3 regions of the Mesorhizobium sp. B2-5-4 genome follow, and region 1 is predicted to be linked to each of the others. Evidence: riboswitches for the same ligand, from Rfam matches in the RefSeq annotation. Region 1 holds a riboswitch; each other region holds the start of a gene.

Region 1 (10,422 bases):
ACACAAGCTCGGTACCGATGGCGTGCAGGTCGTCGTCCATGGCGATACGGCGGTGCTGAAGGGTGTGGTCAACGACCAGTCGATCTTCGAAAAGGCGGTCATTGCCGTCGGCAACACATTGGGCGTCTCCAAGGTGCAGGCTGACGAGTTGCAGGTCGCGCCGGCTTCCGGCACGGCGGCCCCTGCCAAGGAGCCGACCTTCAATACCGTCCAGAAGGGCGATAATCTCTGGAAGATCGCCGAAAAGAGCTATGGCAAGGACCAGGCCGCCAAGAACACGGTCATCTTCGAGGCCAACAAGCCGATGCTGACCCATCCCGACAAGATCTATCCGGGCCAGGTCCTGCGTATTCCCGAGCTTGGCTGAGCCACAGGGCAGAAATCAGTGCGCCGTGCGTCCGAAAGGCCGCGCGGCGTTGCATTACCAGCGGCGCTTCGTCTTATTCGTCAACCGCCATTGGCGAATGGAAAGACGAATTCGGCGCACGGCATCTGGCAAAAACCACGACGGCTTTCGGGTCGCCGTTTTCGTCCGCTGGTGGCATGCTGGGCTCCGAACCATTCACATGAGCCAAATCCATGCTCGTTCTGCCCAAGGGCGTACGCCACATGCCGGCCCAGCTGTCCCGCGCCGTCCAGGAGGCGCTGGTCGAGGAGGTGAGGAGCATCGTCCAGCAAGCGCCGCTGTTCGTGCCGGCCATGCCGCGGACCGGCAAGGAGATGAGCGTGCGCATGACCAATTGCGGTCCGCTCGGCTGGGTCACCGACAAGGAACGCGGCTATCGCTACCAGCCGACGCATCCGCTGACCAGAGAGCCTTGGCCGCCCATCCCCGACAGCCTGCTCGACCTGTGGCGGCAGGTGTCGGGTTATGCGAATCCGCCAGAGGCCTGCCTGGTCAATTTCTACACGCCTGATGCGAAGATGGGCCTGCATCAGGATCGCGACGAGGCCGATTTCTCGGCGCCCGTCGTCTCTGTCTCTCTGGGTGACGATTGCCTGTTCAGGGTCGGCCAGACAACGCGCGATGGCGCTACCAAATCGTTCAGGCTGAAAAGCGGCGATGTCGTCGTGCTTGGCGGCGAGGGTCGCCTTGCCTTCCATGGCGTCGACCGCATCTACCCTTCGACCTCGGCGCTGCTCAAAAACGGCGGCAGGATCAATCTGACGCTGCGGCGGGTGACGAAGCCCGATGAGGCCTCCAAATAAGCCGATCTTAACGCGCGTCCCCTATCAAGACTGCCAGGTCTTGGAAAACAGCGCAAATGGCACCAGTCAACCAGACTGCCCCCTTTCGATCCGATATCCGTTTCGCGGCACTTGTGCTGTGCACCGGGATTCTGATCGGGCTGCGTTATCACCTGGGATTGTGGACATCCGACGAGCGCGGCTTGTCCGTGGTCAGCCACGGAATGCCCTATTGGGACTTCACAAACCTGTGGGCGGGCGGACGCATGGCGCTCGACGGGCATGTCGCGTTCCTGTTCGATATGGACAGCTATCGCGCAACCCTGCGGCGGATGTTTTCGCCAGACCTTCCCAACCAGGAGTGGAGCTACCCGCCCAGCATCCTGATTTTCGGCGCGCCGCTTGCGCTGCTGCCGATATTTCCCGCCTATCTCGTGTGGACCTTGGGCACGGTCTTTTGTCTCTGGCTGGCCCTCCGGCCGCTGCAACTGGGCAAGGCTGCCGAAGCAGCCATCCTCTTTTGTCCGGCCGTACTGATCAACGCGGCCTTCGGCCAGAACGGCGCCCTGACGACGGCCTTGCTCATCGGCGGATTGGCGGCGGTGCCGAAGCGGCCGGTCCTGGCAGGGCTGCTCTTCGGCCTGCTGACGGTAAAACCGCATCTCGGCATACTGGTGCCGTTCTGCTTGCTGGCGAACGGCAACTGGCGCGCCATTGTTGCCGCCGCGCTGTCGTCGTCGGCCCTGTTCGTCCTGACCGGCCTGCTGCTTGGCTCCGAGGTCTGGACACTGTTCTGGACCGAGACCCGTCCCCTGATGACGGCGATTCTCGAGGCTCCCTACCCGCAGCCCTATCAGTCGAATGCGGCGACCATGTTCTTCCTGGCTCGTGCGTCCGGTCTGGGACTGACTGCGGCCTATGCGCTGCAAGCCATTGCGACGGTCGCGGCGATCGCAACGGCGATCTGGATCTGGTTGCCATGGCGGCGGGTCGAGCATCGCGAACGGGTCGTGCTCACCGCCGTGCTGGCAACGCTGGCGACGCCTTACGGCTACAGCTACGATACGATCGGCCTAGCCGTTGCCGTCGCCTATCTGTTCTCGACGCGCAACGCCATGCCGAGGATTTTTCTGGCACTGATCTGGCTATACCCGGCTATCGCGCATCTGGTGAACAATGCCGGGCTTGGCATCGGCGTGCTGGTACCGCTGTTCCTGTCGGCATGGATGCTTGCCGACATAATAGCCCGCGAGCGCGGGCCCACGGTTGGCGGCACGCCAGGCATCGACATGCCGACGTAGGACGCTTGGTTGCGATACCATTGGCGAGCTTTGACGTCGGCGCGGATGAGCAGGGTCACCGACCCGTTCTGAAGCAGCGGGCGGTAATCCGCCAAGCTCTTGGCGATTGCGATGTTGTCCCTCAAAGGTATTGGCGCACGCGGCTCCGCCGTCCCGTCGTCGACCACAATGTCGGGCCGTTTCGCGGCAAGTTCGCCGGCGATCGCCGCGGTATATTGCTGGCGCAAGGTCTCCAGATCCAGCCGTTGGGCAGGGTCCTGCGCCAACCGGATGAGGATCTCGGCATCGCTGACCATCCAGGCGGAGGGGTTGCGTGCCACGACACGGGCGCCAGTCATCCGGGCGAGCGGATTGCCGGCCTGCAGCCGCGAGCCGATCGACATGAAGGTTGGATGGTCGATTACGCGGCTGACGGCGACCGCCGCGGCGTCGAGACCGCCGCGTGGCTGAGTGAATGCCAGACCTTGTTGCGCCACGACCAATTTCACGATCGAAAACAGCCCAAGCGCGGCCCCAAACATGGCCGGCAGGGGCAGGCTTCGCAATGGTTTCAACCTGATAGACTGCAGCATCAATGCCAGGACGCCGACTGTCAGGAACGGCAGCGCCTGATACGTCCACCCCTTGCCCATGATGACGAAGGCAGGGACGTAGGCCGCTCCAGCCAAAAGCAGTATTTGCGCATCGCGATGGGGCCGACCGGGATAAGCCATCACCAGTGTGGCCCCTGCCATGGCCGCGAACATAGGGATAGGCCATAGCATCAACATGTCCATGACCGGCATCCGCATCGGCAAATAGACTTGACGCAACAAGGGCAGCACCTCTGCGAAGAAAGGCTGCATGAAAACAGCGAGTGCGATCAGATAGCCAACGGTCAGAATACCACCGACCACACTCTCCGTCGTAAAAAGCGGACGCAGCGAGCGTCGCTGTAGCGCAATCACAAGGGCCGGCAGCGCCAGAGCCAGCACGCTGTAGGGTGGTTTGATCATCACGAAGATACCGGCGCCGACACCGGCAACCATCCGCTCGGCGATGCTGCCGGCACGAAAATCCGCCGTTCGATCACGTGCCGAAAGCAATGCCAGCCACGGCAGCAAGGCGATCACGGCAATCTGCTCGCGCTGGCCGAAATCCGGCGGAAACAGGAACAGCACGACAAACACCGCCGCCGGAATAATCCAGACGCACCGCTTCAGAACCTCGTCGGTCCGTGCAAGAATGCGAGCCGAAAAGCAGACGGAAGCAGCCGCGAGGGCCGCCACGCCCACACTCACCCAAAATTCCGCCGACAGCCCGGTCAGGCGCTCCATGGCGAGGAAAGGCAAATAGAGCCAGGTTGAAAAAGGTGGATTGCCCTCGGCGATATCGACGTAAAGGCGTTCGCCGTTGAGGACACGGTCGCCAACCGTCAGCAGCCAGGACACGTCTACATTGCTCGGCACCACGAAGAGCGAGACGACGACCGCATAAATGGTGATCAACAACGTTGCGACAGCCGGCCCGACGAGTCGAAATACAGCCTTGCTGGATTTGAAGCTTGCCAGCTTGCCCTGAGCAACGAGCGGCGCATTCATGCAAATGGCTTTCATCACCGGAACAACCAGTATCGGTGAGTTTCTAGCAGCCAGCAGTTAAGGGCGTTCTAACCTGGCGGCTTAACGCCACTTGACCGCCACAGATTGCACGGCGCGTCGCTATCGGCCTGGATGCTTGCCGGGATCAGGGCCGCGAACGTGGGAACCGGCCGCAGGCGCGCCGATGCGGCGCCGGACCGGCGGAACGCTGATCCTGACCGTGATGTCCAGCATCATCTCTCCCACCGTCGGCGGGCAAGGTATGGTCTGCAAGAAGACCAGGGGCGGCGGTCCCTCTGGCGGCTCGCGGCGGGTCGGTCCGCCGCGCCATGCTTTGCCGCGCCATGCCCTGGCGGGCGGCTCCTGCCGCAGCCGCCGCTCTTGCGTCTCAGCCGCAACTGCTTGGCAAAGCCGCGCGACAGCCAGGCCAGCCTGCCGAAATCGGTTCGCGGCTTGGCCTGCAGCACCGCCGACCAGCGCGAAAGGCCGGTGAGGTCGGCCATGTCAAGCACGCGCGCCAGCACCCTGTTCGGCACCGCCGCGCCAATATCGAGCGCGAGGTAGGAGAGCGCCGCCGCCGCGGCCACGGCAAGGCCACGCCTGGCGACAACGTCGAGGAACACGTCCCAGTCGACATCGCCGGCGCGAATGGCTACAGCGCAATTGACCAGCCAATCGCTGTGCGTGTGAGCGTCGAGCCCGGCATGCGCGATGGCGATCGCGATGCGGTCCGCAGGCGACGGCACCAGCACGCCGACGCCGCTGAATTGGGCCGCCGCTCGCCGCCAGATCGCCTGGTCGTCCTCGTCGCTTTGCTGCGAACCGTCATAGGGCGGATCAAGCCTCGATTTCCAGTGCCGACAGTGGCTTTGAACAGCAGGCCAGGATGAAGCCATCATCGATCTCGTGATCGAGGATGCCGCCATTGTGGCTCATCTCGACGCTGCCGGAGACTTTCTTCACCTTGCAAGTTCCGCACAGGCCGAATTCGCAGGCCGCCGGTATCCGCACGCCCGAAGCACGCGCCGTCTGCAGCACGGTCTGGCCGGCGACACAGTCGGCGTCGACGTCCGAAAGCGCGAAGCGGATCGGCGTTGCGGCTTCGACGGGGACAGCCACACCGTCCTGCGCCGGCGCCGCGAATGGCGCCGGGATTTCCTCAACGGTCGGCGCGGCAAAGCTCTCCTGATGGTACTTTGCCATGTCGAAGCCGGCGGCTTCGAGCATGCCGCGCACGGCGCGCATGAAGGGATCGGGGCCGCAGCAGAAGATTTCGCGTTCGCGGAAATCGGGCGCCAGCAGTGGCAGCCGGATAGCGTCGATGCGGCCCATATGGCCATACCAGCCCTCGCGGCTCGACCGTTCCTCGATCATGAAGCCGAGCGACAGGCCCGGCATGTGGCCGCCGAGCAGCTCCAGCTCCTTGCGGAAGATGATCTCTTCCGGGCGCCGCGCGCAGTTGACGAAGCCGACATCGGTCCATGGTGCGCAGTCGTTCAGCCAGCGCAGCATCGACATCATCGGCGTCACGCCGGAACCGGCCGAGATGAACAGATATTTCGCCGCCGGATGGCTGTGCAGTGAAAAGTCGCCGCCCGGTCCATAGGCCTTGACGTGCGAGCCGGGCGCCAGGTGATCGAACATCCAGCGTGTGCCGATGCTGCCCACCTGCGCCTTCACCGTCACCGCGATCGAGAATGGCCGCGACGGTGACGATGACAGCGTATAGGTGCGCATCAGCGGCCCGTCCGGTGTCGGCAATTCCAGCGTCACGAACTGGCCCGGCTTGTAGCGGAACCAGGTCTGGTTGTCGGAGCGGAAGGTGAAGGTCTTCACGTCGGGCGCCTCGTCGGTGACGCCGGTCACTTCCAGCACCTGCAGCCTGTCGTTCCAGGGCGCCATCTGGTCGAGATGGCGATAGAGGCCGAGGTCCGTCATCGCATTCATCCTCTTGTCCCTTTTGTTCTGCGCATGCCCAAAACCGCCGTCTTTAGCGATATGCCTAGGCAACGCTGCGCAGGGCCGGCCGGCCGCCTTCGGCAAGCCGTGGCCCGATGAAGGACGCGTACCACTCGACGAACTGGATCACGCCGCCCTCATGGAGCTCCGAATAGGGGCCTGGCTCGTAGGCCGGCGACAGGATGCCGAAGGCGTTTTCCTCGACGATGCGGCGATCCTGGTCGTTGGTCTCGGTCCAGACATGGGTGAGTTCTGCGAGATCGTAATCGACGCCCTCGACCGCATCCTTATGCACCAGCCATTTGGTCGTCACCGCCGTTTCCGTGGCGCTGATCGGCAGCACCCGGAAGGTGACGGCGTGGTCGCCCAGGATGTGGTTCCAGGTCGTCGGATAGTGGTAAAGCAGCAACGAACCGATGCGGTTGGTTGAAACGCTGTCGGAAAGGTTCCTCTCGACCGCGCGCTTTCCCGTCATCGTATAGCTGACGGCATCGCGCAGCAGCGGTGCGCGGGTCGCGCGATACTGGCCGGCCGGATCGATGCGGAACTTGCTCGGCAGGCCGGCCGCTTCGCATTTCGCCCAGTGCGCCAGCATCTCCGGATCGCTGTCGGCGCCTTGCACGCCGGTTACCGTCGGTGCTTCCGGGAAGGTCTTGCAGAGTTCGGGATGATTGCCGGCGCAATGATAGCATTCGCGGTTGTTTTCCCAGACCAGCTTCCAGTTGCCCTTCTCGATGATGGTGCTCTCGAAGGCGACTTTTGCCTCACGCAGCCGGTGCGGCAAAAGGTAGGGCTCGATCATCGCCCGCATCGGCGCGAAGTCGGCTGGCTCCTTGGCCAGGCAGATGAAGACATAGCCGGCGACGCTTTCGCAGGCGACCGGCTTCAGCCCGAACTGGCTCTTGTCGAACCCATCGGCCATCTGGCGGGCGAACAGCAGCCGGCCGTCGAGCTCGTAGGTCCATTGGTGATAGGGACAGACCAGCTTGGCGGCCGTGCCCTTGTCGGAATTGCAGACGCGGCTGCCGCGATGGCGGCAGGAATTGTGGAAGGCGTTGATCTTGCCCTGCTGATCGCGCACCAGCACGACCGGATAATCGCCGATCTGCGCGGTGATGAAGCTGCCCGGCTTGGGCAATTCGCAATCATGGCCGATGAACAGCCAGTCGCGATACCAGATCAACTCCATGTCCAGCTTGAAGTAGTCCGGGTCGGTGTAAAAGGGCTGTTCCAGCGAAAAGTCTTGTCTGCGGCTGCTCAAGAGCCTCAGCATGTCGTTGCGCGCGTCCATGTCCTGTCCTCAGTTTCAAGGACTGAACTGGTGGTGATTGAGGAAGGACTGGGCGCAGATCGGCGAAAAGCCGGACAAACACCATCCGCCTCTTGACCGCCCACCGCGATCAGTCGAGTTCTAGCGATCTCGGGCTGGTTTCCGGGCTCTGGAGTTGTCCTTGCGGACCATCGCGACACCTTCCCAGGCTTTAGCCCAGTGGTCTCCCGTTGCGACTTGAACTCCACCACCGTTGCGGGGGCAGCGCCGGAATCTGACCGGCTTCCCAATTCTCCGCTCCGTCGTCACGCAGCGGCACCTGAGATGCCTGATCTAATCACGACAGGCTTTGCGACATCGGCACGAAAGCGACATCGCATCCATGCGGCGCGACACGCATGCTGGATCGTCACGACAGGCTTGTAGCCGTTGGAATCGCCTTCTGTCGCCAAGCCGCGCCGGCACCGTCTTCGACCCCTTTGCCGGCAGCAAACAGGTTAACAGTTTCAAAAAGTGACTATTAGAGGAGTCTAAAATCGAACCGAACGGTTCGTTTCTGTTGACGGTGCGTGCAAGAGGCTGTGAACGCCGAGCCTCCGACACAGTTGGTGATCAGGATGCTGTTTCAAGGTAACTAGCTGATATCACAAGAGAAAATAAGAGATGCGGAAAGCGCTGGTACAATTTCAAGTGGTGGAGTCATGGTCCACGCTGAACAACTTCGTGATTGGAAACGGCAAGGGTGCTCTCCCACATCGGGGCTGTCCGGACGACGCGATTTAATCCCAAGACACGCCGCTAGATGGACGGAAAAATACTGGAGTACCAAAAAATGAAAAAGATCATTCTCACTGCCGCCGCCCTTCTGGCTGTTTCCGGCAGCGCCTTCGCTGGTAGCGACAATTACGGTTCGAACGGCGCCAACCAGCCTGCTGCCGCGGTGGACAGCTCGTACACCGCTTCCACCTCCACCAAGACGTCGGAGCCGGGTGCTCAAACGCCTGCTCAGGGCAGCGATCGCAACCTCTTCGGCCGCTAACGGCCTGTCCCCACGGACGGCGGGCTTGCCCGCCGATCCGGTAGAATTCAAGAAATTCAGGAGTGTCTAAAATGAACAAGATCCTTATTGCCGCCGCCGCCGTTCTGGCCATTTCCGGCAGCGCTTTTGCCAGCGACAACTATGGCTCCAACGGTGCCAACCAGCCTGCCGCCGCGGTGGACAACTCGTACACCGCGTCGGTCGACAAGTCGGCTCCTGCCAGCCAGGAGCCCGTCCAGCACGGCGCCGATCGCAACCTGTTCGGCAACAACTAACATCTCTTCAAGCAAGGACGGCGCGCTCAGCCCGCCCCTTGAATTCGAAAAAATCGGAGCACCAAAATGAAAAAGATTGTTCTTACCGCCGTCGCTCTTCTGATTGCCGCTGGCAGCGCCTATGCCGGCAACGACAACGTTGGCGACACCGACATCAACAAGCTGGCGACCGTCAACGTCGACACCTCGCATACGGGCTCGATCCGCAAGAGCGAATCGCCCGTCTACAAGCTGCTCAATTCGTCGGGCGACGTACAGAAGTCCGTCCCTCAGGGCGCAGACCGCAACCTCTTCGGCAACAACTAACCAGCCGTGGTAATATACAAAAGAGAGCGGCGGGCTTGCCCGCCGCTCTCTTTTTGCGTTGTCGAGACAGCTTGTGGTCTCAGGCGGCTTTTGCTTCCGCTTCCTGCAGGGCGAACGACCGTCCATCCGCATCGAAGATATGAAGATCTCCGGCATTGGCGGTCAGCCGCAGCGTCGAGCCGCGCTTGACCTCGACATTGCCCGGCAACTTGGTCACCAGCGGCAGGTCGGCACGGCCGATGTCGATATAGACCAGCTGAACCTCACCGAGCTGCTCGAGATAATCGACCGTCCCCTCGAACAGATAATCGCTACCACTGGCGATCGCGAGATCTTCCGGCCGCACGCCGAAGCTGACCGCCGCTCCCTTTGCCGAAGCAGGCGTTGCGATCGGTACCGTCGCCTTGCGTCCGCCGACATGACTGACGATGGTCGGATTGCCCGTCTTGTCGACCGTCGCCGGCAGGATATTCATGGCCGGTGAGCCGATGAACTGGGCGACGAAGAGGTTGCCGGGGTTCTTGTAGAGCTCCATCGGCGTGCCGACCTGCTCGATGTGGCCATCCTTCAGCACGACGATGCGGTCGGCCAGCGTCATCGCCTCGACCTGGTCGTGCGTGACATAGACCATAGTCGTGTTGGGCATCGATTCCTTGAGCTTGGCGATCTCGATGCGCGTGGCGACGCGCAGCGCCGCGTCAAGGTTCGACAGCGGTTCGTCGAACAGGAACACTTTCGGATTGCGCACGATGGCTCGGCCGATGGCGACACGCTGGCGCTGGCCGCCCGACATCGCCTTGGGCAGGCGATCGAGATATTTGGTCAACTGCAGGATCTCGGCCGCCTGCCGTACCCGCTTGTCAATCTCGGCCTTGCTTTCCTTGCCGATCTTCATCGAGAAGGCCATGTTGTCGTAGACGGTCATGTGCGGATAGAGCGCGTAGGACTGGAACACCATGGCGATGCCGCGCTTCGACGGCGGCACGTCGTTGACCACCTGACCGTCGATCCTGAGTTCACCCGAGGTGATTTCCTCAAGCCCGGCGATCGAGCGCAGCAAGGTGGACTTGCCGCAGCCCGACGGGCCGACGAAGACGATGAATTCGCCCGATTTGATGTCGAGGTCGATGCCGTGGAGAATGTTGAGATTGCCGTAGGACTTCTTCACTTGTCTCAAATTGACATCGGCCATTGATTTCCTCCAGTGATTCCTCGGATGTTTCAGCCTATGCGTCCGAACCAGGCGTCGTAACCGCCGAGTTCGACCGAACCGGTGCTCGCCCGCCCGGAAAACCCGTGTCCCACCAAAGGTTGCAGGGTTCGGTTGCCGAGGTCAACCTTCGTCGGCCTGGCGCCCAGATTGAAAACGCAGACGACCTCCTCATTGCCCGCCCGGCGGGTGAAGGCGACGGTGTCGCCCTCGCTTTCAATGAAGGTGATGTCGCCCTTTGCCAGCGCCGGATGGGCGCGGCGGAAGGCGAGAAAGCGCCGGTAATGCTCAAGC
Region 2 (10,422 bases), on a different contig from region 1:
ATGGGTGGCGCCATCGGCGCCGACAAAGCCGGCGCGATCGATGGGGAAACGCACCGGTATTTTCTGGATCGCGACGTCATGGACGACCTGATCGTAGGCGCGCTGCAGGAACGTCGAATAGATCGCCGCGAACGGCTTGTAGCCTTCCGTCGCCAGGCCGGCGGCGAAGGTCACCGCATGCTGCTCGGCGATGCCGACATCGAAGGTCCTCGACGGGAACACCTCGCCGAACAGATCGAGGCCGGTGCCGCTCGGCATGGCGGCGGTGACGGCGACGATGCGATCGTCCTCGCGGCCCTCCTGGATCAGGCTTTCGGCGAACACCTTGGTGTAGGCCGGCGCGTTGGCTGGCGCCTTGGCCTGCGCGCCGGTGATGACGTCGAATTTATTGACGCCGTGGTATTTGTCGGCGGCCGCTTCCGCCGGCGCATAACCCTTGCCCTTCTGGGTGACGACATGGATCAGCACCGGACCCTTGCCGTTGTCGCGGACATTTTTCAGGACCGGGATCAGATGCTCCAGATTGTGACCGTCGATCGGGCCGATGTGATAGAAGCCGAGTTCCTCGAACAAAGTGCCGCCGGTGACATAGCCGCGCGCATGCTCGACCGCGCGGGTGATGGCTCGATCGGCCCGCTTGCCGAGATAGGAGGTCAGTTTCTTGCCAAAGTCGCGCAAGCCGATATAGGCCTTGCCGGAAGCCAGGCGCGCCAGATAGGCGCTCATGGCGCCGGTCGGCGGCGCAATCGACATGTCGTTGTCGTTGAGGATGACGATGAGGCGGGCATCGAGCGCGCCCGCATTGTTCATCGCCTCATAGGCCATGCCGGCCGACATTGCGCCATCGCCGATGACTGAAATGACATTGTTGCGGCCGCCTGAAAGGTCGCGGGCGGCGGCCATGCCGAGACCAGCCGATATGGACGTCGAGGAGTGGGCGGCGCCGAACGGGTCATACTCGCTCTCGGCTCGGCGGGTGAAGCCCGACAGGCCGCCTTCCTGGCGCAAGGTGCGGATGCGGTCCCGGCGTCCAGTCAGGATCTTGTGCGGATAGGCCTGATGGCCGACATCCCAGATCAGCCGGTCATCGGGTGTGTTGAAGACATAATGCAGCGCCACCGTCAGTTCGACCACGCCAAGGCCGGCACCAAGGTGGCCGCCGGTGTGGGAGACAGCATCGACCAGTTCGGCGCGTAGCTCGGACGCCAGTTGCGGCAATTCGCTCTCGGCCAGCGTGCGCAGGTCGGCCGGGACGCGAACCTTGTCGAGAAGCGGCGTATGCGGCGTTGCGTTCACGTTGGGCCCAGACTCTCTTTTCATCGGCGGGATAGGCCGCCGGCCGGCGAAAGTAAATGCGTGTCGGTGACGCGGACGGTCAGCCCCTCACCGCTCCGCTCAGCCTTCCGGCAGCGGAATGAACTCTTTCTCATCGCCAGGAACGATATCGAAGCGGCCGGTCTTCCATTCCTGCTTGGCCTGCTCGATGCGCTCCTTCGACGAAGAGACGAAATTCCACCAGATGTAGCGCTTCGAACCGAGCGAGGCGCCGCCGAACAGCATGAAATGCGCACCGGTTTGCGACGATATGACGATCTCGTCGCCGGGCCGGAACACCAGCAGCCGTTCGGCCGGAAAGACGTCGCCCGAAATCGAGACTTCGCCCTCCAGCGTGTAGATGGCGCGCTCTTCCGCATCGGCCGGGATTTTGACGCTGGCACCGGGCCCCAGCCGCAAATCGGCGTAGAGCGTGTCGGAATCTGCCCGCACCGGGGACCGCAATCCTTGGAAGTCACCGATGACGACGCGGCCGCTGACGCCTTCGGCATCGATCTCTGGAAGCCGCAGCGCCGCTGTGTTCTCGAACACCGGTGCAACCTCTTCCTTGCCGTCCGGCAGAGCCAGCCAGGTCTGCAGGCCGGAGATCGACATCGGCGCGCCGCGCAATTCCTGCGGCGTGCGCTCGGAGTGGACGATGCCGCGGCCCGCAGTCATCAGGTTCACGTCGCCGGGCTCGATCACCATTTCGGTGCCGAGCGAATCGCGATGCCTGATCTTGCCATCGAACAGATAGGTCACGGTCGACAGGCCGATATGCGGGTGGGGACGGACATCGAGCGCCTGGCCGGTGCGCATGATCGCGGGGCCCATGCGATCGAAGAAAATGAACGGCCCGACCAGCCTTCTCTTGGCGGTCGGCAAGGCGCGGCGCACCTCGAAGCCGCCAATATCCTTGGCGTTGGGGATGACCATCAGTTCGATCTGGTCGCTGGCGAAGGCATCGCCGGCCTCAGGGTCTTTCCCCGGGAAGAAGCTCATGAACTCTCCTGGTCAGCGCTCGGTGGCCGCTTTGGACATGTCAGGCGAACCGGATCGCCGCCTTTGCTCTCAGTTTGGCTGCCACCTCTTCGCGATTGCGCGGATGCTGGTGGGTTTCGAGGGAATCAAGCAATTCGCGTGCGGATGCCGCGATGGCTTCGACCGCATAATCGAACGCATGCTGGTTCTGTTTCGACGGTCGCGTCGTTCCGCTGAGCTTGCGGACAAACTGGAGTGCCGCGTCGCGGACTTCGTCATTGGTTGCCGGCGGATCAAAATTGAACAGGGTCTTGATGTTTCTGCACATCGCTTCCGTATCTCCTCTTGTCCGTTTCAATCGGGACGAGTTGTATCCTCAATCATGATCGTGTTCAAAGTCGGTAAGCCTGCTCCGGACCTCAGTCCGCGTCGAGCGGCTCGGTTCCAACCGGCTTGCCGTCGCGCGACAGCCTGATCTTCTCGACCTTGTCCTCGGCGGCCTTCAGTAACCGGTCGCAATGCACCTTCAGCGCCTCGCCGCGTTCGTAGATCCGGATCGACTGGTCGAGCGGCACGTCGCCACGCTCCAGATCATCGACGATCTTCTCCAGCGCGTCGAGTGCCTGCTCGAAGCTCATCGCCTTGATGTCTTCGTTGATCTCACTAGTCATCATTCATCCTTTCATCAGTCGCCCGACATGGGCGCCGACCGAAAATGCCAATCCCTGCAGATCGTAGCCGCCCTCGAGCACGCTGACGAGCCGGTTGCCGCTATGGCGTGCGGCGCGCTGCATCAGTTGGCCGGTCGCCCAGTCGAAATCGTCCTCGGTAAGATTGATCTCCGCCAGCGGGTCGCGATGGTGCGCGTCGAAGCCGGCCGAAATGATGATCAGGTCGGGCGCGAAATTGTCGAGTGCCGGCAGCACGCGCGACAGGAAAGCATCGCGAAACACCTCGCTGCCGGTCTGCGGCGCCAGCGGCGCGTTGACGATGTTGCCGGCGCCGGTCTCGTTCTTCGCGCCGGTGCCGGGATAGAGCGGCATCTGGTGCGTCGAGCAATAGAGCACCGAGGGATCGTCCCAAAAAATATCCTGCGTGCCGTTGCCATGGTGCACGTCCCAATCGACGACGGCGACACGCTCCGCGCCATGCTTCTTCTGCGCATAGCGGGCAGCGATAGCCGCAGTGTTGAAGAAGCAGAAGCCCATGGCCGTGTTCTTTTCAGCATGATGGCCAGGCGGCCGGGCGGCGACGAAGACATTGTCGGCGCGGCCCGCAAAGACGTCGTCGACGGCGGCATTGGCGGCGCCGATCGCGGTGATCACCGCCTGCCAGCTCTTCGGGCTGGCGGTGGTGTCGGCGTCGATGCGGGCGAGGCCTTCAGCGGGAATGGCGGCGCGCACGCGCGCGACGAAATCGGCGGGATGCGCATAGAGGATGGTAGCCTCGTCGCCTTGCGGTGCCTCGGCGCGGTCAAGCGCGGCAAAAGCTTCGTCGTCGAGCACGCGCTCGATGGCGCGCAAGCGGTCGGGCCGCTCGGGGTGACCTGGCGGGGTGATGTGTTCGAGGAAGATCGGGTGCGTGTAGAGACGAGTGGCCATGTCCCCTATCTAGTGCCCCGGCGCCGTGATGGCCATGCGTTGCGGCTTGATCGCTGGGGAAAATCACGGCTGCGTCCATTCATGTCGCTGCGGGCATTGGCGTCGCCGGCGCTTCGGCGTAAGGTCGCCGCCACTGCCTGGTGCCCGCCGGTCTGTTTGTTTTAGCCGCATTCTGCGACGCCAAGTGATTCCACTTGGCTGCAAATGCTCTGGCGGGAGAATCGGGAACACGGTTTGATACCGTGGCGTGCCCAACGCTGTGAGGGGGACCGCGCCGGTAAGTGCCACTGTCGATGACGGGAAGGCACCGGACGCGGGTTGATCCCGAGCCAGAAGACCGGCCTGGCAGGCATCGTCATCCGCATGGTCAGGCGGATGGCATCAGAACGACGTGCGCCCTCCTGGACGCACAAAGTACGCTCTGAGAATTTGAACTGCTGCAATCGCAAGGGGACAAGCGATGCCGGAAGCTATGACCGCTCCAACGGCCAATGGATTTGATCAGATCGCGCGCGACGCGGTTTACCGCGCCATGTTCACGCGGCGCGACGTCCGCAGCCATTTTACATCGGAAGCGATCGACGACGAGGTGCTGGCGCGGCTGCTGCTTGCTGCCCATCACGCGCCATCGGTCGGCTTCATGCAGCCTTGGAATTTCATCGTCATTCGCGATGCCGCGCGACGGGCGAAGGTGCGCGACCTGTTCCTTGCCGCGCGCGAACAGGAACTGCCGGCAATCGAGGCGGACCGGCGGGCGCTCTACCGCAAGCTCAAGCTCGAAGGCATTTGCGAAAGCGCGCTCAACATCTGTATCACCTGCGACCACGAGCGCTCGAAAGGCTCGCCGCTGGGACGTTGGCACAATCCGGAAATGGATCTCTACAGTACGGTCTGCGCGGTACAGAATTTCTGGCTGGCGGCCCGCGCCGAGGGCGTTGGCGTCGGCTGGGTCAGCATCATCGAGGCGCAAGCGCTAAAAAGCCTGCTGTCCATCCCCGACCACGTGACGCCGATCGCCTATCTCTGCGTCGGCCGTGTCTCGGAGTTTGCGCCGAAACCGGACCTCGAAACGCATGGCTGGGGCCGACGGCTGCCGCTGCCCGAACTGATCATGAGCGAGACTTTTTGCGGCCAGGGTGAAGCCTCGCTCAAATCTACGGTGGCCCGCCTCAACACCGTCGCCGCTGCGCCGGCAAACCCCGCCGATCAGCGCGTCGCGCCGGCCGTGCCCCAGCGCGAACCGTCGAAGGTGGAGAGCGCCTTGCGCTTGAGTTCCCGGAACTTCGACGAGGCATCGGCCAGCCGTGCGTCCCAGGCGGCATCGGGCACCTGGCCCTCGATGGTCTTGAAATAGACCTGCATCAGGCAGGCAATAGCGAAAGGTTCGATGAACGCCGCCTTGAAGGCCCAGGCAAAGACAATGGCCAGAACGAAGGCCCAGCCGGCGAGCTGTCCGGGCATGACGTCAAGAATGGCGGCCGCCGGAGCCAGCATCAGCAGGAAGATGACGAAGGAGACCCCCCACATGATCAACGCCAGCCAGACTGCGTTCTTGACCATGATCTTGCCGTTCTGGGCGTAGAGCACGACGCCTTGCCGTGCGGTCTCGAAGGGTGAGGACGAATTGATGCGGATGTTGTAGCCGAGAATGATCTCGTCGACATAGGTCAGCGACAGGCGGATCACCGTGTTGAGGAATGAGACCAGGCCGCTCAGGCCCGGAATGGGCAGGAAAGCCGCAATGCCGCCCAGCAGGCCGGTGATGGCACGGATGGCGCCCTTGACCAGCTGGTCGACGACGAAAAGGATGTTCGCTTCGGCAAAACGCTCGGTCACAACCTCTTTCGCGTAGGCGATCTGGTTCTGGCCGTCGGGTATGTCATGGCCGTCGATCAGATGCACCATGACGGCGATATGGCCTGCCTTGACGACGTAGAGGATGTATTCGCGGATCCAGTAGACGGCGATCGAGACGAGGCCGAAGCCAACAATCCCGCCCCACATGGCAAAGGACAGCGGTCCGTCGGGATCGGTGGAGATATGGCCGACGCCATAGCCGACGGAGGCGCCCGTGCCGGTGGCCATGATATAGGCCAGCGTGATGCCGAAATAGACGATCATGCGAAAGACGATGAAAGGCCAGGTCCGCATCATGATGGACACCGACCTGCCGATATCGAAATCCCACATGCCCCGAATCCCCCAGAGGTGGCTGTGGAGGATGCGCCCAAACCGTCTATTGTCAATTGCAGGCGGTGGCGGGAGCGCCACGGTGGCTCAGTTTGGCCGCGCTTCCGGCTTTTCGAGCAGGCCTTCGAGCAATTGCTTGAACGCTGCCACCACCTTCCTCGACGTCGCTTCGGGATCGTTCGAGTTGGCGATCCGCTGTGCGGCCTGGCTGCTCGCCCCGTTGATCAGCCGCGCCGCGGTCTCGGGATCGAGGCCCGGCACGACCACCCCCTCCTCTTGCAGCGCGGTCAGATGATCGGTCATTGAACCGACGCAGGCATTGGCATTCGACCACTGTGCCGGATCGCCCAGCACGGCCGGACCGTCCCGGAACATGATGCGCTGGATTTCCGGCTCCAGCGCCATTTCGATGTAGGTCGTGCATTCGTCGACGAAATGCTGCCAGCGGGTCGGCGCCCTCGACGCGACCTCATTCACCCGCGCGGCCATTTCCGCATCGATTTGCGCGATAACCGCCTGCAGCAGTCCCTTCTTATCGCCGAAATGATGATAGAGGGCGCCGCGCGTCAGTCCGGCCGATGCGGTGAAATCGTCCATCGACGCTTCGGCATAACCGATGGTGCCAAAGGCTTGGCGCGCCGCGGCGATCAGCTTGGCACGCGTCTCGGCGATCATCTCTCTGCGGGGTCGGTGCATGCTCTGGCCTTATCTACATACGCTCCGTATGCCAATTGACATACGCGACGTATGGTCTATTTAACACTTATACGTCTCGTATGTAATTGTCGAATCGCCCCTTGTCGAGGAACAGGATCATGCAAAACCCCTACTCGGAAATCTTTCGCGCTCCTGGCGCCAGGGGCTTTGCCGCCGCCGGCTTCATGGCGCGCCTGCCGATCGCCATGGCGCCGATCGGCATCGTGGCGATGCTGTCGCAGACGCGTGGCGAATACTGGCTGGCGGGTGCGGTTTCGGCGACATTCGCCTTGGCCAATGCTTTCCTGGCGCCGCAAATATCGAGGTTGGTCGACCGCCTCGGCCAGACGCGGGTTGTCGTCCCCGCCACCATCATCTCCGTGCTCGCATTCGCGGCCCTGATCGCATCGGCCAACCAGGACTGGCCGATATGGACGCTATTCGTGTCGGCATTGCTGGCCGCGGCGATGCCAAGCATGCCGGCCATGATACGCGCGCGCTGGACCGAGCTTTTCCGGGGCCGGCCCGAGATGAACACCGCCTTCGCCTTCGAGTCGGCGGCCGACGAACTGGTCTACATCGCCGGCGCATCGCTGTCGGTTGGTCTCAGCGCCGCGCTGTTCCCGGAAGCGGGCGTGCTCGTCAGCACGCTGTTCCTGGCCCTGGGCTCGATAGCCTTCATCCTGCAGCGTTCGACCGAACCGCAGGTGCGACCGGTGGACCATGGCTCAACCGGCTCGGCTATCCGCCTGGGGCCGGTTCAAATCATCACCTTCGCCATGATCTTCATCGGCGCGACTTTCGCGACGACGGAGGTGAGCACGGTGGCGATCACCAAGGAACTCGGCCAGCCAGGCGCCGCAAGTCTCGTCATCGGCGTCTATGCGCTGGGCTCCTTCGTGCTCGGCATCATCATCGGCGCGCTCAACCTGAAAGCACCGCTGCAGCGCCAGCTCGCCATCGCGATCGCGTTGGTCGCGCTCGGCACACTGCTGCCGCTTACCGCCAGCACCGTGCCCGTGCTCGCGCTGACTGTCTTCATCAGCGGCGTGGCGATCTCGCCGACCTTCATCACCGCCTTCGGCCTGATCGAACGGCATGTGCCTGAGACGATGCTGACCGAAGGCATCACCTGGGTGACCACCGGCATCGGCATCGGCATGGCGCTCGGTTCGTTCGCTGCCGGCGCCGTGGTGGATGCGTTCGGCGCCCAGAACGGGTTCTGGGTTTCGGTGGCATCAGGCGTTATCGCACTGGTCACGGTGCTGCTCGGCCAGCGCAGCCTCGCCACCCATGAATGCGAGTTGGAAGGATGCGAGGCGGCAATCCCGGCCGAGTGACAGCCAGGATTTCTTGAGCTCAGATAATCTCGGTCTTGGCGATGTGGATGCCAAACCCTTCGAGACCGACATAATGGCGTTCGCGCGAGGCGATCAGGTTGATGGAGGAAATGCCGAGATCCTTCAGGATCTGCGCACCAAGGCCGATCTCGCGCCATTCGCTCTCGCGCCGGCGCGCCTCTTCATGGTCCTCGCGATCGCCCGGCGCCGGCCGGTTGCGCTCCTGGTGGGCGACGCCGACCGAGCCCTCGCGCAGATAGACGATGACACCGCGCTTGCGCTCGCCCATCGCCTTCATGATGCCGTCGAGGCGGTGGCTGGTGCCGAACACATCGGTTACGACGTCCTCCGAATGCAGTCGCACCGGGACGTCCTCGCCGTCGCGGATATCGCCGAAGACGATGGCGACGTGATGCATCGTGTCCCAGGGCAGCGTGTAGGTGAAGACCTGCGCCTTGCCACCCAGCGTCTCGATGTCGGAACAGGCGACGCGCTCGACCAGCGTTTCCTTGCGCTGCCGGTAAGCGATGAGGTCGGCGACCGATATCTGCTTGAGACCGTGCTCCTCGGCGAAGGCCGCGACCTGCGGGCCGCGCTTGACGGTGCCGTCATCATTGACCAGTTCCGAGATCACGCCGATCGGCGGCAGGCCGGCGAGCCTGCAGAGGTCGACCGCGGCCTCGGTGTGACCCGAGCGCATCAACACGCCGCCTTCGCGCGCGATGAGCGGAAAGATGTGGCCGGGGCGGACGAAATCGGAGGCGCCGACATTGCCGTTGGCAAGATTGCGAACGGTCAGCGTGCGGTCGTCGGCTGAAATGCCTGTCGTGGTGCCATGCTTGAAGTCGACGCTGACGGTGAAGGCGGTCGTGTGGGCCGAATCATTGTCGGCCACCATCGGCGCGAGGTTCAGCCGCTTGGCCTCCTCGCGCGGCATCGGCGTACAGACGATGCCCGACGTGTTGCGCACGATGAAGGCCATCTTCTCCGGCGTGCAGTGGACGGCGGCGACGATCAGGTCGCCCTCGTTCTCACGCCCGTCATCGTCCATGACGACGACGATCTCGCCGCGTTCGAAGGCCCGAATTGCTTCGACGATTTTCTTCTGGTCGTAAGGCATAAAGCGCTCGTTTCACTCGCAGGGAGTAGGGGAATAGGGTAGTGCGGGATTAGGGAAAAGGAAAATTTGGCCGTTTTGGCGTGGCAGCCAAGCTTAGTCCCCTAGTCCCTATCCCCTTCCTGTCTGTCCTCGGTGCCGCAGATAGTGGTCGGCGATGGCGCAGGCAACCATGGCCTCGCCGATCGGCACGGCGCGGATGCCGACGCAAGGGTCGTGGCGACCCTTGGTCATCACCTCCACGTCGTTGCCGTCCTTGTCGATCGATTTGCGCGGCGTCAGGATCGACGACGTCGGCTTCACGGCAAAGCGCGCGACGATCGCCTGGCCGGTGGAGATGCCGCCGAGGATGCCGCCGGCATTATTAGACAGGAACACCGGCTCGCCGTCATTGCCCATGCGCATCTCGTCGGCATTCTGCTCACCGGTGATGCGGGCGGCCTCGAAGCCGTTGCCGATCTCGACGCCCTTGACGGCGTTGATCGACATCAGGCCGGAGGCAATGTCCTGGTCGAGCTTGGCGTAGATCGGCGCGCCGAGGCCGGGAGGCACGCCGTCAGCGACGATCTCGATCACCGCGCCGACCGAGGAGCCGGCCTTGCGAATGGCGTCGAGATATTGCGTGAAAACAGGAACGGAAGCGGGATCGGGGGTGAAGAACGGATTTTCCGCGTCGCCGATGAAATTCCAGTTCCAGTTGGCTCGGTCGATCGACTTTTCGCCCATCGACACCAACGCGCCGCGCACGACCATGCCCGGCACCACCTTGCGGGCGAGCGCGCCGGCGGCGACCCTGGCCACGGTCTCGCGTGCGGAAGAGCGGCCGCCACCGCGATAGTCCCGTACCCCGTATTTGGCCTCGTAGGTGTAGTCGGCATGGCCCGGCCGGAACTGGCGGGCGATCTCACCATAGTCCTTCGAGCGCTGATCGACATTCTCGATCAGCATCGAGACTGGCGTACCGGTAGTGATCATCGTCGCGCCGTCCTCGTCGAGGACGAAGCCTGAGAGGATCTTCACCTCGTCCGGCTCGCGGCGTTGGGTGACGAAGCGCGATTGGCCGGGTCGGCGCTTGTCGAGTTCGGCCTGGATTTCATCGCGCGTGAAACGGATACCCGGCGGACAGCCATCGACCACGCAGCCGAGCGCCGCGCCATGGCTCTCGCCCCAGGTGGTGACGCGG
Region 3 (10,422 bases), on a different contig from region 1:
TCCAGCAGCGCCGTTTCCTCGCCGCAGATATAGGCGCCGGCGCCGTGATGCATATAGATTTCGAAATCATAGCCCGACGTATTGTTCTTGCCGATCAGCTTGGCCTCGTAGGCCTCCTCGATCGCTCGCTGCAGCGCCTCGCGCTCGCGGATGAATTCTCCGCGTACATAGATGTAGGCGGCAATCGCGCCCATGGCGAAGCCGGCCAGGAACGCGCCTTCGACCAGCGTGTGCGGGTCGTTGCGCAGGATATCGCGGTCCTTGCAGGTGCCGGGCTCGGATTCGTCGGCATTGATGACGAGATAGCTCGGCCGGCCGTCGCTCTGCTTGGGCATGAACGACCATTTCAGGCCGGTCGGAAAGCCGGCGCCGCCGCGTCCGCGCAAGCCCGACGCCTTCATCTCGTTGACGATCCACTCACGCCCCTTGGCGACGATGCCGGGCGTGTTGTCCCAGGCGCCGCGCGCCATGGCACCGGCCAGCGACTTGTCGAAGAGGCCGTAGATATTGGTGAAGATGCGGTCTTTGTCCTGAAGCATTTTTTCGTCCCTCAGACCGGCTTCTTGCCGAAGACGCGGATGTATTCGGCGACGCCGCCCTTCGCGAGCGCCTTGGCTTGGCGGACCCAGTCGTCGCGGTCGATGCGGCCCTGGAAGGAGAGATAGCCGTCGACCCACTCTCGTTCGGCCTTCTTCCACGACGCGACCTGCGCGAAGGTGAAGATGCCCAGCGTGTGCAGGATACCCTCGATCTTCGGACCGACCCCGGAGATCAGCTTGAGATCGTCGACCGCGGCCGGCCTGTCGATACCGGCCGGACGGTTCTTGTCCTCCAGCGATGGTTTTGCCGGCTTTGCGACTGGCACCTTGGCTTCCGGCGCCTTGAAGGCCGATGCCGGTTCGGCCCTGACCGTCGGTCCACTGCGCTGCTTGGAGACCTTCTCCACTTCCGGCGCCGCCTTGTTGGCATTGGCGGCCGAATGCAGCGGCGCAGAAACGCTCGCCGCCTTCTCCGTCGCCGGCGCCACCTTGGCCTTTGAAGGCGTCTTCAACACCGGGCTGGTCTCAGGCGCGTCGGTCTTCGGCTTGCTGGCATTGGACGGCGCGACAGGGGCACCAGCCGCCGGTGGCGGCACCGGCGCCGCGATGATCGCGCCGGGTGCTGCCTTGGCAGCCTTGGCTGCTTCCCGGGCCTCCCGATCGCGGGTCGACTTGAGGATAGCCTTTTCGCTCTTGAGCGTCGTCAAACCGGAGGCCGGCTCCGAGCCTGTACGGCCATTCTGCGGTCCGGGCGCCACCGAGGCCCCCTTGCCGGCATCGTAGAGATCGATGATTTCGGCCAGCCGTTCCGGCGTCAGATCCTCGAACGTGTCCTTGAACACCATGACCATCGGCGCGTTGACGCAGGCGCCGAGACACTCCACCTCCTCCCACGACAAGGTGCCCTTGTCGTTGGTATGGAACTGCTCGTGATGGATTTTCGAACGACACACATCCATCAGCGCTTCCGAGCCGCGCAGCATGCACGGCGTGGTGCCGCAAACCTGGATGTGCGCGCGTGTGCCGACGGGATTCAACTGATACTGCGTGTAGAAGGTCGCGACCTCGAGCCCGCGAATACGGGGCATGTCGAGCATGTCGGAGATGGTCTCGATCGCCGCCTTGGTGACCCAGCCTTCCTGCTCCTGCGCCAGCATCAAAAGCGGAATGATCGCCGACTGCTCGCGGCCCTTGGGGTATTTCTTGATCCATTGCTTGGCAGCCGCCGCATTCGCCCGGTTGAAGGCGAAGGAGGCTGGCTGGACGCTGGCTTCTGCGAGACGGCGGACTGACATTTAGCGATCGACCTCACCAAACACGATGTCGAGGGAGCCAAGAACGGCGGTGACGTCGGCCAGCAGGTGGCCGCGGCAGAGGAAATCCATGGCTTGCAGATGCGCGAAACCAGGTGCGCGCAGCTTGCAGCGGTAGGGCTTGTTGGTGCCGTCGGAGACCAGATAGACGCCGAACTCCCCCTTCGGCGCCTCCACCGCCGCATAGACCTCGCCGGCCGGCACGCGATAGCCTTCGGTGTAGAGCTTGAAGTGATGGATCAGCGCTTCCATCGAGCGCTTCATCGCCGCGCGCTTGGGCGGCACCACCTTGCCGTCGAGGTTCGACACCGGACCGGTGCTCTCCTTGCCGAGCAGCAGGTCGACGCATTGGCGCATGATCCGCGCCGACTGGCGCATTTCTTCCATGCGCAGGAGATAACGGTCGAAGCAGTCGCCGTTCTTGCCGATCGGGATGTCGAAATCCATTTCCGAATAGCATTCATAGGGCTGCGACTTGCGCAGGTCCCAAGGCGAACCCGAGCCGCGCACCATGACGCCCGAAAAGCCCCAGGCCCAGGCGTCGGCCAGCGAAACAATGCCGATATCGACATTACGCTGCTTGAAGATGCGGTTGCCGGTGAGCAACTTGTCGAGGTCATCGAGCGATTTCAGGAACGGGTCGATCCATTTGCCGATGTCCTCGACCAGTTGGCGCGGCAGGTCCTGGTGGACGCCGCCGGGACGGAAATAGGCCGCATGCATGCGCGAGCCGGAGGCCCGCTCATAAAACACCATCAGCTTTTCGCGCTCGACGAAACCCCACAGCGGCGGCGTCAGGGCGCCGACGTCCATCGCCTGCGTCGTCACATTGAGGATGTGCGACATGATGCGGCCGATTTCGCAATAGAGCACGCGGATCAGTTGGCCGCGCCTCGGCACCTCGATGCCGAGCAGGCGCTCGGCGGCGAGCGCGAAGGCATGCTCCTGGTTCATCGGGGCGCAATAGTCGAGCCGGTCGAGATAAGGCACCGCCTGCAGATAGGTCTTGGCCTCGATCAGCTTTTCCGTACCACGATGCAGCAGGCCGATATGCGGATCGACGCGATCGACGACTTCGCCGTCGAGTTCGAGCACCAACCTCAAAACACCATGCGCCGCAGGGTGTTGAGGGCCGAAATTGATGTTGAAATTGCGGACGGAGGTTTCGGCCATTTACTGCTTTGCCTTCTCATCCCCGGGCAGCACATAGTCGGTGCCTTCCCAAGGGGAAAGAAAATCGAAATTGCGGAATTCCTGCTTCAGTTCCACAGGCTCATAGATCACGCGCTTGGCCTCGTCGTCGTAGCGCACTTCGACGAAACCGGTCAGCGGGAAATCCTTGCGCAGCGGATGGCCTTCGAACCCGTAATCGGTCAGCAGGCGGCGCAGGTCCGGGTGGCCCGAGAACAGCACGCCATAGAGATCGTAGGTCTCGCGCTCGAACCAGTCGGCGCCTGGATAAACGCCGGTGATCGACGGCACCATCGTCTCTTCGTCGGCCTGCACCTTGACCCGGATGCGGACATTCTGTTTCGGCGACAGCAGATGGTAGACGACGTCGAAGCGCTTGGCCCGCGACGGATAGTCGGCGCCGCAGACATCGATGATCGAGATGAACTGGCAGCGCGCATCGTCGCGCAGGAAGGTCATCACTTCGACCAGGTCGCGCGGCTCGACATTGATGGAGAGCTCGCCATAGGCGAGCACCGCGTCATTGACGCGGCCGATCAGCTTTTCGCCGAGATAGGTCGACAGTTCGGTAAGGGATGCGGCCATGGATTTACCGTTCGATCGTGCCGGTGCGGCGGATTTTCTTCTGCAGCAGAAGAATGCCGTAGAGCAGGGCTTCGGCGCTCGGCGGGCAGCCGGGCACATAGATGTCGACCGGCACGACCCGGTCGCAGCCGCGCACCACCGAATAGGAATAGTGGTAGTAGCCGCCGCCATTGGCGCAGGAGCCCATCGAGATGACGTAGCGTGGCTCCGGCATCTGGTCGTAGACCTTGCGCAACGCCGGCGCCATCTTGTTGGTCAGCGTGCCAGCCACGATCATGATGTCGGACTGGCGCGGAGACGCGCGCGGCGCGACACCGAAGCGCTCCGAATCGTAGCGCGGCATCGAGGTGTGGATCATTTCGACCGCGCAGCACGCCAGACCGAAGGTCATGAACATCAGCGAACCGCTGCGCGCCCAGGTGATCAGCGCCTCGGTCGAGGTGACCAGAAAACCCTTGTCGGCAAGCTCGTTGTTGATTTCGAGGAAGAAGGGATCGTCCTCCCCCACCGGCTTGCCGGTGTTGGGATCAATGATACCCTTGGGCTTCGGCGCGACGAGGGTGCCTGAACTGTCGTTCAATCCCATTCCAGCGCTCCTTTTTTCCATTCATAGGCAAAGCCGATGGTCAGCACCGCCAAAAACACCATCATTGACCAGAAACCGAGCATGCCAATCTTCGAGAAGGACACCGCCCAGGGGAAGAGGAAGGCTACTTCCAGGTCGAAGATGATGAACAGGATCGACACCAGATAGAAGCGGATGTCGAATTTCATGCGGGCATCGTCGAACGAGTTGAATCCGCATTCATAGGCGGACAGCTTCTCGGGATCCGGGTTGCGGTAGGCTACCAGGAAGGGCGCAGCCAGCAGCGCCAGACCGACCACCAGCGCCACGCCGATAAACAGGACGATGGGCAGGTACGAACTGAGGAGTGCGTTCATGCAGCGGCTTTCCGTTGGCGCCAATCCACGTTGATTACAGCACCGGAGCTTAATGCGGAAGCGTGACAGTTTAACCGCTGAACCGTTTTAAGGAGCCTATGCTGCAACGCGGCGAGGGTTAGCGCAGCACTTCCAGCGAAGCAAGTCAAACCTTGTTCAAAACACCGAGCTGGACGGCAATCCGGGAGAAACTGGTCCCATACGCTCCTGTTTGATTTCCTTCGCCATTTACTCCACTTTTCTCTCCTGACAGGGTTGCCGCCAAAACCCTGCTAGCATGGGCTGGAATCACGCCTCGCAACGACGTTAGACAGGTCCATCAGAGACGCATCCGCATGAAGGAAAAGATCTCGCTTGCCGCCGCCCGGCGCATCGCGCTCGCCGCTCAAGGGTTTCTCGATCCCCGCCCCGCCGGTACGCCCGACCGCCGCCACTTCGCCCGCGTTCTGTCCCGCACCGGCCTGCTGCAGATCGATTCCGTCAGTGCGGTGGTTCGTGCCCATTACATGCCGCTCTATTCGCGTCTTGGCCCCTATCCCCTCGCTTTGCTCGACAACGCCGCCGTGACCCGCAAGCGCACGGTCTTCGAATACTGGGCGCATGAGGCCTCGTTCCTGCCGGTCGAGACCTACCCGCTGATGCGCTGGCGCATGCAGCGCGCCGAGCAAGGCGATGAAATGTATCTGGGGCTGGCCAAATGGGGCCGCGAGCACGCCGCCTACGTAGAAGAGATCTACCGCGAGGTCGTCCAGCGCGGCCCGGTCGCCGCTTCCGCGCTGGAGGGCCAGAAAGGCTCCGGCGGCTGGTGGGGCTGGAGCCACGCCAAGCATGCCTTCGAATGGCTGTTCTGGGCCGGGCGCATCACCACGGCGCACCGGCGCGGCTTCGAGCGCTTCTACGACCTGCCAGAGCGCGTGCTGCCGCAGGCGATTCTCGACCTGCCAGTACCGGCCGCCGAGGACGCGCATCGTGAATTGCTGCGCATCTCCGCCCGCGCCCACGGCATCGCGACATCAGGCGACCTGCGCGACTATTTTCGACTCTCCCCCGCCGACATGAAAGGCCGCCTGGAGGAACTGGTCGAACTCGGCGAGTTGCTGCCGGTCCGCGTCGAGGGCTGGGACAAGCCGGCTTACCTCTATAGGGACGCGCGATTGCCACGCAAGATCGAGGCCCGCGCCCTGCTGGCGCCGTTCGACCCCGTTGTCTTCGAGCGCTCGCGCTCAGAGCGGCTGTTCAATTTTCACTACCGGATCGAGATCTACACGCCGGCCGACAAGCGCCAATACGGCTATTATGTCCTGCCCTTCCTGCTCGGCGACAGGATCGTGGCGCGCGTCGACCTCAAGGCAGACCGGCCGGCAAGTGTCCTGCGTGCCCATGCTGCTTACGCCGAGCCCGGCGCACCGCCCGATACCGCCGCTCAGCTCTTCGAGGAATTGAAGCAGATGCAGGGCTGGCTTGGCCTCGAACGCATCGAAGTGACGCCTGCCGGCGACCTGGGCCCGGCGCTGTCCGACATCGCAGTGTCGTAAGCTCGCGTTGACACCGCTGCCCGCAAGAGCCTAAATCGGATCCAGACGGTCTCCTCTCGGCAAAGGGAGGAGCCAAGAGGGAATGCGGTGCGGGATTGAAAATCCCAAATCCGCGGCTGTCCCCGCAACTGTGAGCGAAGAGCCAAGGCCGAAAGCCACTGGGATTGTCCCGGGAAGGCGGCTACCCAAGGCGATGACCCGCGAGCCAGGAGACCTGCCGTCTGGAATGCAAGTATCCGATCGCCCGGCGGGTTTTCCGGGCAAGGAGCCTGATTTGGATCGCGACAGCAGTTTTTCGGCTGAAACAATGGACATTTCGTCCGGCGAGGATGATTCCCTGGCCGGCATCACTGTCATCGTCTGCGCCTCCTGTCGCGACGAGAGCGGCTCCGACGCCCGTCCCCGGGCCGGCGAACTTTTGGCCGAAGATACGCGCCGAGCCGCCTCGGGCGACAACATCCGCATCCGCACCGTCGAATGCCTCGGCAATTGCAAACGTCGACTGAGCGCCGCGATCCTGCGTGACGGCTGCTGGAGCTATGTATTCGGCGATCTGACCAGGACCAGCGGCGCCGATCTCGTCACTGGCGCGAAACTCTTCGCCACCTCCAGCGACGGCCTCATTCCCTGGCGGGGCCGGCCCGATAGCCTCAAGCGCGGCCTCGTGGCCCGCATCCCTCCCCTCGACATGCTGAAAGACTTGATATGACCGCATCCGTTTCCCGCGTTCCCTGCACCGTCGTCACCGGCTTCCTCGGCGCCGGCAAGACGACCCTGGTCCGCCATCTCCTGGAAAACGCCGGCGGCAAGCGTATCGCGATCATTGTCAACGAATTCGGTGACATCGGCATCGACGGCGAAATCCTGAAAGGCTGTGGCATCGACACCTGCCCAGAGGAAAACATCGTCGAGTTGGCCAATGGCTGCATCTGCTGCACCGTCGCCGACGATTTCGTGCCGGCGCTCGACCAGATCCTGTCGCTGACGCCGAAGGTCGACCATATCCTGATCGAAACCTCGGGCCTCGCTTTGCCCAAGCCGCTGGTCCAGGCTTTCCAGTGGCCGACAGTGAAGAGCCGGGTGACCGTCGACGGCGTCATCGCCGTGGTCGACGGTCCCGCACTTGCCGAAGGCCGCGTCGCCAACGACATGGACGCCCTGCAGGCGCAGCGCGCCGGGGATGAAAGCCTCGACCATGATGATCCTGTCGAGGAGGTGTTCGAGGATCAGATCGCCTGCGCCGACCTGATCATCCTGTCGAAGAGCGACCTGATGGACGCCGAGGGCTCAGCCCGCGCCCATGCCATCATTGGCGAACACTCCGCCCGCGCAGTGAAGATCGTGCCGACGTCTTATGGCAAGGTCGATCCCTCCGTACTGCTCGGGCTCGGTCTCGCCGTCGAGGACGACATCGAGAACCGAAAATCCCATCATGACGGCGCGTTCGACCACGAGCATGACGACTTCGACACGTTCATCGTCGACATCCCCTCGATCGCCAATCCCGACGACCTGGCAAAACGCGTCGCCGCCGCCGCCGAACAGGAAAACGTGCTGCGGGTGAAAGGCTTCGTCGAGGTCGGTGGCAAGCCGATGCGGCTCCTGCTGCAGGCCGTCGGCCAGCGCGTCAATCATTACTACGACCGGGCCTGGACCGCCGGGGACGACCGCCGCTCGCGCCTCGTCGTCATCGGCCTCAAGGGGCTGAACCGTCCGGCGATCGAACGTATCCTCGCCGGCTGATTTCAGGCACGGGCCGCGATGCACATCCTCACCACGACCTCCGCCTCGCTCGACGACCTCGCCGAGCCTGTCGATCTCCGGCAGGCGCCGGCGGATATCGTGGCCTTGTCCTTCACCGACAGCGATCTCGCCGGACTGGCGGCGGCATGGAAGGCCGACGCCGATCGCCTGCCGTCGATGCGGCTCGCCGCACTGCGCGACCTGCGCCATCCCATGTCCGTCGATCTCTGGATCGACAGCGTCGCCCGCCATGCCAAGGTCATCATGGTGCGCATCCTCGGCGGCTACGACTGGTGGCGCTATGGCTGCGACCAGCTCGCGGCAATCGCCCGCGAGCGCGACATAAGACTGGCACTGCTTCCGGGTGAAAGCCATGACGAGGATCTCAGGCTGATCGAAGCCTCGACGCTGCCGCGCGCCGAACTCGACGGCCTGCTCGGCTATTTCCGCGAGGGCGGCCCGGCCAATATGAGCGCCCTGGTGCACAGGCTGGCAGGCCTGGCTGGACAAGATATGCCCGTCGCCAGTCCGGTCAGCGTGCCGAAAGCTGGTTACTATCAATCTGGATTGGGGGTCGCAGAACAGCCGGACCTTTCAAATGCCAGCACTCCCATCATCCCGATTCTCTTCTACCGATCGATGCTGCTTGCAGCCGATGTCGCCCCGATCGATGCGCTGGCCGAGACTTTACACTCCCAGGGACTGGCACCGGTCCCGATCTTCGTTTCCAGTCTCAAGGATCCGGTGTCCCTGGCGTTCGTCGAAAATACCATCGCATCGCTGAAACCCGCCGCCATCATCACCGCGACCGCTTTCGCTTCTGGCGCCGAGCCCGGCGTGGAAACCCTGTTCGACCGCGCCGGCGTGCCTGTCTTCCAGGTCATCGTCGCCACCACGCGCCGCGACGTGTGGGAAAACAATCAGCGCGGACTGGCGCCCGCCGACCTTGCCATGCATGTCGTGCTGCCCGAACTCGACGGCCGCATCCTTGCCGGTGCCATCTCTTTCAAGGGCGAGAGCGATGTCGACCCGGCGCTGGGCCACCGCGCCTTGGCCAACCGGCCGGAACTGGATCGTGTTGAGCAAGTGGCTAGCCGCGTAGCGGCCTTCATCCGTTTGCAGCAGACTCCGCGCGCCGAACGCAAGCTGGCAATCCTCATTCCCGATTATCCCAGTGCTCCCGGCCGCACCGGCTATGCGGTCGGGCTGGATGTGCCGTCCAGCGTCATCGCCATGCTGCGGGACTTGAGCGAACAGGGCTATGCCGTTGACGCGATACCGCAAACGCCGCGTGAATTGCTGGATTTGCTGGAGCGCGGCGACGGTGGGCTGAGGCTGGACGACTATCACTCCTTTTCGACGGAGTTGCTGGCAACGGCAATTGCTGCGGTAGAGGCTGCTTGGGGCAGAGCGGAAGATGAGACAGGTCTTCGCGAGGCGCCCCCCTCTGTCCTGCCAGAGGGGGGCGCCTCGCGAAGACCTTCGCTATCAGGCAAAAAACACTTCGCCTTCCGCGCCGCGCATTTCGGCAACATCACCGTCGCACTCGCCCCTGACCGTGGCCGTTCCGCGGACCGCCGCGCCGACTACCACGATCCGACGCTGCCTCCGCGCCACGCTTTGATCGCGTTCGGCCTGTGGCTGCGCGAATCGCTCGGCGTCCACGCTCTCATCCATGTCGGCGCCCACGGCACGCTGGAATGGCTGCCCGGCAAGACCGTCGCGCTTTCGCAAGCCTGCTTCCCCGAGATCGTCACCGGCCCCCTGCCCGTCATCTATCCCTTCATCGTCTCCAACCCCGGCGAAGCGGCACAGGCCAAACGGCGCATTGCCGCGGTCACGCTTGGTCATCTGCCGCCGCCGCTGACAGGCGCCGGACTGGACGAGGACCAGCACAAGCTCGAACGGCTGGTCGACGAATATGCCCAGGCCGACGGCCTCGACCGCCGTCGTCGTGACCGGCTGGCGAAACAGATTGTCGAAACCGCGCAAAAGACCGGCCTCGCTTCCGAAGCCGGCGTCGCCGAGACCGACGCGCCCGACGAAGCACTGCGCCGCATCGATGCCTGGCTCTGCGATCTCAAGGATTTTGCCATCAAGGACGGTCTGCATATCTATGGTCGCGCCCCAGACGACGAGCCCGATCCCATGCGCCGGCAAAGCGCGGAAGCCGAGAAGGCCGCGCTGCTCGCCGCGCTCGATGGCCGTCACGTCAAGGCGGGCCCGGCCGGAGCGTCCGCGCGCGGGCGCTCCGATGTCTTGCCCACCGGCCGCAACCTGTTCACGTCGGACCCGCGCACCATGCCGACCCCGACCGCCTATGATCTCGGCAAGGCGGCGGCGGAAGAAGTGGTGCGCGCCTACATGCAATCGCATGGCGATTGGCCGCGCTCCCTGGTGACAGACCTCTGGGGCTCGGCCTCGCTGCGCACCGGCGGTGAGGAGATCGCGCAGGGCCTTGCGTTGATGGGCTGCCGGCCGCAATGGGATACCGCGACCGGCCGCATCAACGGCATCGAGGTGTTGCCGCCGGCGACGCTCGGCCGCCCGCGCGTCGACGTCACCTGGCGCATA

The links. Region 1 has a riboswitch for cobalamin ahead of FJ492_RS03585 (aromatic ring-hydroxylating dioxygenase subunit alpha). Riboswitches for the same ligand answer to the same signal wherever they lie in the genome.
Region 2: linked by a shared signal. The riboswitch ahead of bluB (5,6-dimethylbenzimidazole synthase) and the one ahead of FJ492_RS03585 (aromatic ring-hydroxylating dioxygenase subunit alpha) in region 1 are both predicted to bind cobalamin.
Region 3: linked by a shared signal. The riboswitch ahead of FJ492_RS04740 (DUF1636 family protein) and the one ahead of FJ492_RS03585 (aromatic ring-hydroxylating dioxygenase subunit alpha) in region 1 are both predicted to bind cobalamin.

What each region holds. Positions count from the first base shown of each region.
Region 1 covers NZ_VFUR01000002.1:203,949-214,370, forward strand. Annotated here, with positions in the region: gene lysM (peptidoglycan-binding protein LysM) at 1-367, shown strand, start outside; gene FJ492_RS03565 (alpha-ketoglutarate-dependent dioxygenase AlkB) at 580-1,209, shown strand; gene FJ492_RS03570 (glycosyltransferase family 87 protein) at 1,266-2,489, shown strand; gene FJ492_RS03575 (hypothetical protein) at 4,303-4,965, opposite strand; gene FJ492_RS03580 (hybrid-cluster NAD(P)-dependent oxidoreductase) at 4,907-6,007, opposite strand; gene FJ492_RS03585 (aromatic ring-hydroxylating dioxygenase subunit alpha) at 6,072-7,319, opposite strand; cobalamin riboswitch at 7,434-7,636, opposite strand; gene FJ492_RS03590 (DUF680 domain-containing protein) at 8,131-8,337, shown strand; gene FJ492_RS03595 (DUF680 domain-containing protein) at 8,409-8,612, shown strand; gene FJ492_RS03600 (DUF680 domain-containing protein) at 8,679-8,918, shown strand; gene ugpC (sn-glycerol-3-phosphate ABC transporter ATP-binding protein UgpC) at 8,998-10,110, opposite strand; gene FJ492_RS03610 (alpha-glucosidase) at 10,140-10,422, opposite strand, start outside.
Region 2 covers NZ_VFUR01000015.1:48,876-59,297, forward strand. Annotated here, with positions in the region: gene dxs (1-deoxy-D-xylulose-5-phosphate synthase) at 1-1,320, opposite strand, end outside; gene FJ492_RS19315 (pirin family protein) at 1,396-2,316, opposite strand; gene FJ492_RS19320 (DUF2277 domain-containing protein) at 2,357-2,623, opposite strand; gene FJ492_RS19325 (exodeoxyribonuclease VII small subunit) at 2,715-2,966, opposite strand; gene FJ492_RS19330 (histone deacetylase family protein) at 2,970-3,896, opposite strand; cobalamin riboswitch at 4,075-4,257, shown strand; partial or broken gene bluB (5,6-dimethylbenzimidazole synthase) at 4,429-4,938, shown strand; gene FJ492_RS19340 (hypothetical protein) at 5,103-6,086, opposite strand; gene FJ492_RS19345 (TetR/AcrR family transcriptional regulator) at 6,174-6,782, opposite strand; gene FJ492_RS19350 (MFS transporter) at 6,902-8,122, shown strand; gene ribB (3,4-dihydroxy-2-butanone-4-phosphate synthase) at 8,142-9,242, opposite strand; gene aroC (chorismate synthase) at 9,351-10,422, opposite strand, start outside.
Region 3 covers NZ_VFUR01000003.1:30,033-40,454, forward strand. Annotated here, with positions in the region: gene nuoF (NADH-quinone oxidoreductase subunit NuoF) at 1-539, opposite strand, end outside; gene FJ492_RS04710 (NADH-quinone oxidoreductase subunit E) at 551-1,834, opposite strand; gene FJ492_RS04715 (NADH-quinone oxidoreductase subunit D) at 1,835-3,025, opposite strand; gene FJ492_RS04720 (NADH-quinone oxidoreductase subunit C) at 3,026-3,628, opposite strand; gene FJ492_RS04725 (NADH-quinone oxidoreductase subunit B) at 3,633-4,214, opposite strand; gene FJ492_RS04730 (NADH-quinone oxidoreductase subunit A) at 4,205-4,570, opposite strand; gene FJ492_RS04735 (winged helix-turn-helix domain-containing protein) at 4,906-6,105, shown strand; cobalamin riboswitch at 6,135-6,342, shown strand; gene FJ492_RS04740 (DUF1636 family protein) at 6,380-6,814, shown strand; gene cobW (cobalamin biosynthesis protein CobW) at 6,811-7,848, shown strand; gene cobN (cobaltochelatase subunit CobN) at 7,867-10,422, shown strand, end outside.